Regions from separate parts of the Streptomyces mayteni genome, predicted to be linked through region 1. Evidence: predicted binding sites of a transcription regulator. Region 1 holds the regulator's gene; the other holds the start of a gene.

Region 1 (3,404 bases):
GGCGCCCGGCGCCGCGCCGGGCGCGCAGGGTGCCGACGAGGACGTCGTCGACGCCGAGATCGTGGACGACGACAAGCCGAAGGGCGGTGCCGCGTGACGCAGGACCCGCAGGGCTTCGACAAGGAGCCCGAGGTCCCCGACGCCGAGGCGGCGAACCAGGACGTGCCGGCCGAGTCCGCCGCCGAGTCCCCCGAGCGGGCCGGCGCGGACACGGCGGCCGGGGACACGATCCCCGAGCCGTCGGCTGCCGACCTCCAGGACGTGGCGCTGACCGCCCAGCTCGACCAGGCTCGCTCGGCGCTGAACGAGCGCACCCAGGACGTGCAGCGGCTCCAGGCGGAGTTCCAGAACTACCGCCGGCGCGTCGAGCGCGACCGGATCGCCGTCAAGGAGGTGGCGATCGCCAACCTCCTCACCGAACTGCTGCCGGTGCTGGACGACATCGGTCGCGCGCGGGACCACGGCGAGCTGGTCGGCGGCTTCAAGCACGTCGCTGAGTCGCTCGAGATGGTGGCGGCGAAGATGGGCCTCGCCCAGTTCGGCAAGGAGGGCGAGCCCTTCGACCCGATGATCCACGAGGCCCTGATGCACAGCTACTCGCCGGACGTCGCGGAGACCACGTGCGTGCAGATCCTCCAGCCGGGGTACCGAATCGGCGACCGGACGATTCGCCCGGCCAGGGTCGGAGTGGCCGAGCCGCAGCCGGGCAAGCCCGCCGACCAGGACGAGAGCGCGCCCGAGAAGGACAACGGCGGTGGCCCTGACGAGGGCTGACGCCACGGTGGTGGGGAAGGAGGAACGCCGGGGATGAGCACCAAGGACTTCATCGAGAAGGACTACTACAAGGTCCTCGGCGTTCCTCGTGACGCCACCGAGGCCGAGATCAAGAAGGCGTACCGCAAGCTGGCCCGGGAGAACCACCCGGACGCCAACAAGGGGGACGTACGCGCCGAGGACCGCTTCAAGGACGTCTCCGAGGCCTACGACGTGCTCGGGGACGCGAAGCGGCGCAAGGAGTACGACGAGGCGCGTGCTCTCTTCGGCAACGGCGGCTTCCGGCCGGGGCCGGGCGCCGGCGGCCAGTTCAACTTCGACCTGGGCGACCTGTTCGGCGGCCCCCAGGGCACAGGACCGGGCCCCGGCGGGGCGGCCGGTGGCTTCGGCGGCGGCATCGGAGACGTGTTCGGCGGCCTGTTCAACCGGGGCGGCGCGGGCACTCGCACCACTCCGCGCCGGGGCCAGGACATCGAGTCCGAGGTGACCCTCAGCTTCACCGAGGCCGTGTCGGGGGCCACCGTTCCGCTGCGGATGTCGTCCAGCGCGGCGTGCAAGGCGTGTTCCGGCACCGGTGACAAGAACGGCACACCGCGGGTGTGCCCGACGTGTGTCGGCACCGGCCAGGTCAGTCGCGGCGGCGGGGGCGGCTTCTCGCTCACCGACCCGTGCGTGGACTGCAAGGGGCGCGGCCTGATCGCCCAGGATCCGTGTCCGGTCTGCCGCGGCAGCGGGCGGGCCACCAGCTCGCGCACCATGCAGGTGCGTATCCCGGCGGGCGTCGACGACGGCCAGCGGATCCGGTTGCGTGGCAAGGGCGCGCCCGGCGAGCGCGGGGGGCCCAACGGCGACCTGTATGTCGTCGTCCATGTGGACGAACATCCGATATTCGGCAGGCGAGGTGACAATCTCACCATCACCGTGCCCGTCACCTTCCCGGAAGCGGCGCTGGGTGGTGAGATCAAGGTGCCGACGCTCGGTGGTCCTCCCGTCACCCTGAAGTTGCCACCGGGCACCCCGGCCGGCCGCACCATGCGAGCGCGTGGCAAGGGCGCGGTGCGCAAGGACGGCTCCCGGGGCGACCTGTTGGTGACGATCGAGGTCGCGGTACCCCGCGATCTGGGCGACAGGGCGCGCAACGCCCTGGAGGAGTACCGCGCGGCAGCAGAGGGCGAGGATCCTCGGGCAGGGCTGTTCGAGGCCGCGAAGGGAGAGTAAGAGATGGACGGCCGGCACGGACCGAGTAGTAACTCCTATGGGAACCCCTACGAGCTGACCGAAGACACGCCGGTATACGTCATCTCCGTCGCGGCGCAGCTCTCCGGGCTGCATCCGCAGACGCTCAGGCAGTACGACCGGCTCGGGCTGGTCTCGCCGGACCGTACCGCCGGCCGCGGCCGGCGGTACTCGGCGCGCGACATCCAGCTGCTGCGAGAGGTGCAGCGGCTCTCCCAGGACGAGGGCATCAACCTCGCCGGGATCAAGCAGATCATCGCGCTGCAGACCCAGGTCGCGACCCTCCAGGCACAGGTGGCCGAGCTCCAGGCGGCCGTGGAGGGCGCCGCGTTGGCGATGCGTCAGCGGGAGGCGCAGGTGCACGCCTCCTACCGGCGTGACCTGGTGCCCTATCAGGACGTCAGGCAGTCCTCGGCGATCGTCGTCTGGCGGCCCGACCGCGGGCGCTGACCCGACCTGGCCGCCGGGTGGTCACCCCCGCACACCGATCGGCCGGTCGACACCCCGCACCCTGGCCAGGGCGGTGGCGAGCGGCGGGAGCACCAGGGCGGTGAAGGCGACGGCGTAGAGCCAGCCCGCGAGGATGTCGGTGGCCCAGTGCACGCCGAGGTAGACCCGGCTGGCGCCGACCAGCACGGCCCAGACGGCGGGGAGGCCGTACGCGAGGGCGCGGGGGAGATGGCGCGACAGCACCAGGGCGAAGCCGATGGCGATCATGCCGGACGTGGCGGCGTGCCCCGAGGGCATCGAAGGGTTGTCCGGGTGGGTGAGCCAGTCGGCGACCGGGGGGCGAGGCCGGCCCAGCCAGTTGACCAGTAGCCAGCGGAACAGCATCCCCACCAGCAGGGTGCCGAGGCCGACCACCGCGCCCAGCCACCATCGGCGCGGGATCGCCAGCGCGCCGGCGATCGCGCCCAGGGCCATGGCGGGAGGGCCGCTGCCGGTGTCGGTGATCGCCTTGAAGGTGGTGGTCCAGGCGGGGCTTCGGTGGTCGACGGCCCAGTCGTGCAGCCTGGAGTCCAGCGCGAAGGGCGCGCCGCCCCTGACCGCCACGGTGATCATGAGCGCGGCCAGCACGGCGGCGGCCAGGGCGGCGATGACGAGCGGTCGGCGGGGCATCGTCCCCATCGTAACGAGCCCCGCCGACCGCCGGGTTGGTCAGTGTCCCGACCAGCCGAGCTCCACGTCGGCCGCGCGGACGAAGCCGATCCGGTGGCCGAGCTGGATCTGGTAGTACCTCTCGCCCCGCACCACCTGGTGGTCGGCCGGGTCGAAGGTGACGGCCCGGTAGTACTCGCTGTCGGTGCGCAGCCCGACCGCGTACTCCTGGTCGGCCGGGATCTCGTAGGCGAGCGGCACCACCGACTGCACCGGGACGTCCGCCGGGTAGGCCG
Region 2 (3,404 bases), on a different contig from region 1:
CAGCGCGCCCTCCTCGACGGTGACCTCGGTGGCGTCCATCCCGGCCCGCTCCAGCTGCCTCGGCACCAGGTGGTCGCGGGCGATCACGACCTTCTCGTCCTCCGTGTAGCCGTCGAGCCGCACCAGCTCCATGCGGTCGAGCAGCGGCTGCGGGATGGCCTCCAGCGCGTTGGCGGTGGCCAGGAAGACGACGTCGGACAGGTCGAGCTCGACCTCCAGGTAGTGGTCGCGGAAGGTGTGGTTCTGCGCCGGGTCGAGGACCTCGAGCAGCGCGGCCGAGGGGTCGCCCCGGTAGTCGCTGCCGACCTTGTCGATCTCGTCGAGCAGCACGACCGGGTTCATCGAGCCGGCCTCCTTGACGGCCCGGACGATCCGGCCTGGCAGGGCGCCGACGTAGGTGCGGCGGTGGCCCCTGATCTCGGCCTCGTCCCGGACGCCGCCGAGCGCGACGCGGACGAACTTCCGGCCCATGGCGCGGGCGACGGACTCGCCGAGCGACGTCTTGCCGACGCCGGGCGGCCCGACCAGCGCCAGCACGGCACCGCCGCGCCGGCCGCCGACCACGCCGAGGCCGCGGTCACCGCGCCGCTTGCGGACGGCCAGGTACTCGGTGATGCGCTCCTTGACGTCGTCAAGGCCCGCGTGGTCCTCGTCGAGCACGGCCTTGGCGCCGGCTATGTCGTAGGCGTCCTCGGTGCGGACGCTCCACGGCAGTTCGAGCACGGTGTCCAGCCAGGTGCGGATCCAGCTGCCCTCGGGGCTGGCGTCGGAGGCCCGCTCCAGCTTGTCGACCTCCTTGAGCGCCGCCTCGCGCACCCTCGAAGGCAGGTCGGCGGCCTCGACGCGGGCCCGGTAGTCGTCGCCCTCGTCGGCCGCGTCGCCGTTGAGCTCGGCCAGCTCCTTGCGGACGGCCTCCAGCTGGCGGCGCAGCAGGAACTCGCGCTGCTGCTTGTCCACGCCGTCCTGCACGTCCTTGGCGATGGACTCGGCGACCTCCTCCTCGGCCAGGTGGTCGCTGAGCCACTTGGTGGCGAGCTTCAGCCGCTCCACCGGATCGATGGTCTCCAGCAGGGTGCGCCGCTGCTCGGCGCTGAGGAACGGCGAGTAGCCGGCGTTGTCGGCCAGCGCGCCGACGTCCTCGATGCCCTGCACCCGGTCCACGACCTGCCACGCGCCGCGCTTCCGCAGCCAGCTGGTGGTCAGGGCCTTGTACTCCTTGGCCAGCTCGGCGACACCGCCGGGCAGCGGGTCGGGCGCGGCCTGCTCGACCACGGTGCCCTCCACCCACAGCGCGGCGCCAGGCCCGGTGGTCCCGGAACCGATCCTGACCCGCCGCAGGCCACGGACCAGCGCGCCGGGGTCGCCGTCGGCCAGCCGACCGACCTGTTCCACCCGGCCGAGCACGCCGATCCCGGCGTACGTCCCGTCCACCCGCGGCACCAGAAGCAGCCGCGGCTTCTCTCCCCGCACCGCGGCGGACTGCGCGGCCTCGACCGCGCCCCGCACCTCGGAGTCGGAGAGCTCCAGCGGCACCACCATCCCCGGCAGCACCACCTCGTCGTCCAGCGGCAGCACCGGCAGGGTGAGTTTGTCGAACGACAGAGTCATGACCTCTCCCTCGGCAAGCAAATTGAGCTATGCAGACTCAATGCGAGGGGCTCCGCCGTTGTTCCCGACCCCGCCGGCTGTTCGCCGAGAGCGATCCGGGCCTCGCGGCCTACCCGACCGCGCTCGCCGAGACGAGACGCCGCACCGCGGCCTGGGCGGGCGGGCCCCAGGTGGGCTTGCCGCCGGGCCGGCCGCGGACGCCGGCCTCCCCGATGAGGACGCCGCCCATGGCGCGCAGCAGCGCCCAGCCGCGGGCCCGGCGCAGGGTGGCGTCGTCCAGGGCCGGCCGGTACGCGGCGTGGAACCGGTCGATGGCGCCGTCCGGCAGCAGCGCCCAGCCGGCACCGAGGTCGCAGGCCGGATCGCCCGCGCAGAGGTCGCCGAAGTCGATCACGCCGCAGAGGGCGCCGTCCTCGGTGAGGACGTTGGCCGCGTGCAGGTCGGCGTGGAGCCACACCGGTGGGCCGGCCCAGGCGGGCGCGGCGACGGCGTCCTCCCAGACCGCGCGGACGGCCTCCGGGTCGGGGATCAGCCCGAACTCGGCGGCCGAGGCGAGCCCGTCGAGGAACCCCCCGGCGTGGTCGGCCAACCGGCCCCCACGGTCGCGACCGGCGGGCGCCCCCGCCGGGGCGGGCCGGTGCAGCGCAGTGAGGAACGCGGCCAGCGCGTCGGCCGCCTGCTCGCCACGGGTGGCCGGAGCGAGGTCGGCGGGCGTGCCTGGCACCCAGGTGGTGACGATCCAGGGGCGCGGAAACCGCTCCGACGGCTCGCCGAGGCGCTGCGGGACTGGCACCGGCAGCGGCAGCCCCGGGGCGAGGCCGGGCAGCCACGTGTACTCCTTGCGCACCAGCGCGTCCGCGGCCTCCGTCGCCCAGGGCACCCGGACGGCGAGATCCTCACCGAGCCGCCACAACTGGTTGTCCCACCCCCGCGCCCCAAGCCGCACGGGCCGATCGGCCAGGTCAGGATGCTGATCACGCAACAGATCCCGGAGCAGTTCCCCCGTGATCTCGATCTCGGTGAGCGCCATGCCACCCGACGATATCCCGGCCACCGCACGCGCCGAAGGCGCGCGCGGCCGCAGGCGGCCGGCCGCCGGGCAGGCCCCGCCTTCCGCGCGTCCCACGGCCTGCCGGTCCGCGCGGGACCGGGCCATCCGCGCCGAAGGCGCGGCGGCAGGCCGCCGCCGCAGGCAGTCAGCCCCCCCTCCGATCCGTCTCCAGGGGCATCCACACCGGCTACACCGCTCCACAGCCCGCCCACGCGGGCCGAGCCAAGGCCCCGCCGCAGGCGCGGCATCGGCCGGCACACCGGTCGCGGCTTCGCGGCGAAGCGGCGCCACGGCCGCCACGGGGCTGAGGTCGGTGGGACAGTGCCACGGCCACGTGGCCTACGGCGCAGCGCCGCCGGCCGGGCGATGGCTCCGCCGCAGGCGGCCAGCCCATCGACACGTTCGCGCAACCCCACCCGGGCCGCCACGGGCCCACCTGCGGCAGGGCCGGCTCGAGGGCCGTCCGCGCCGGAAGCGCGGCGGCAGGCCGCCGCAGGCGGTCAGCCCACCCGCCGATGCGCCTCCAGGGCAGCCGCACGGCTACACCGCTCCTCGGCCCGCCCGGAGGCCCGCCCGCGCGGGTCGCGCAGAGCCGCCGCCCGAGCCATGGCCCCGCCGAAGGCGGACCCGGCTCCGGGGCTGTCCACGCCGCAGGCGTGGTAGAAAGCCACCGCCGCAGGCGGCCGGGCTGCCCCACCGGCCGCGGCTTCGCCGCGAGACCGCTTCGCCGCGAAGCGGCGCCACG

The links. The regulator HspR, encoded in region 1, represses chaperone genes until heat shock. The targets are predictions, from matches to a motif close to TTGAGNNNNNNNNNCTCAA.
Region 2: lon (endopeptidase La) is a predicted target of HspR. The motif match lies at 1,631-1,649, and genes of this name have one in related genera.

What each region holds. Positions count from the first base shown of each region.
Region 1 covers NZ_BAAGPR010000006.1:78,623-82,026, forward strand. The annotation lists gene dnaK (molecular chaperone DnaK) at 1-97, shown strand, start outside; gene grpE (nucleotide exchange factor GrpE) at 94-774, shown strand; gene dnaJ (molecular chaperone DnaJ) at 808-1,992, shown strand; gene ACYVPE_RS04795 (heat shock protein transcriptional repressor HspR) at 1,996-2,460, shown strand; gene ACYVPE_RS04800 (phosphatase PAP2 family protein) at 2,482-3,129, opposite strand; gene ACYVPE_RS04805 (N-acetylmuramoyl-L-alanine amidase) at 3,169-3,404, opposite strand, start outside.
Region 2 covers NZ_BAAGPR010000106.1:17,497-20,900, reverse strand. The annotation lists gene lon (endopeptidase La) at 1-1,608, opposite strand, end outside; gene ACYVPE_RS32115 (aminoglycoside phosphotransferase family protein) at 1,718-2,638, opposite strand.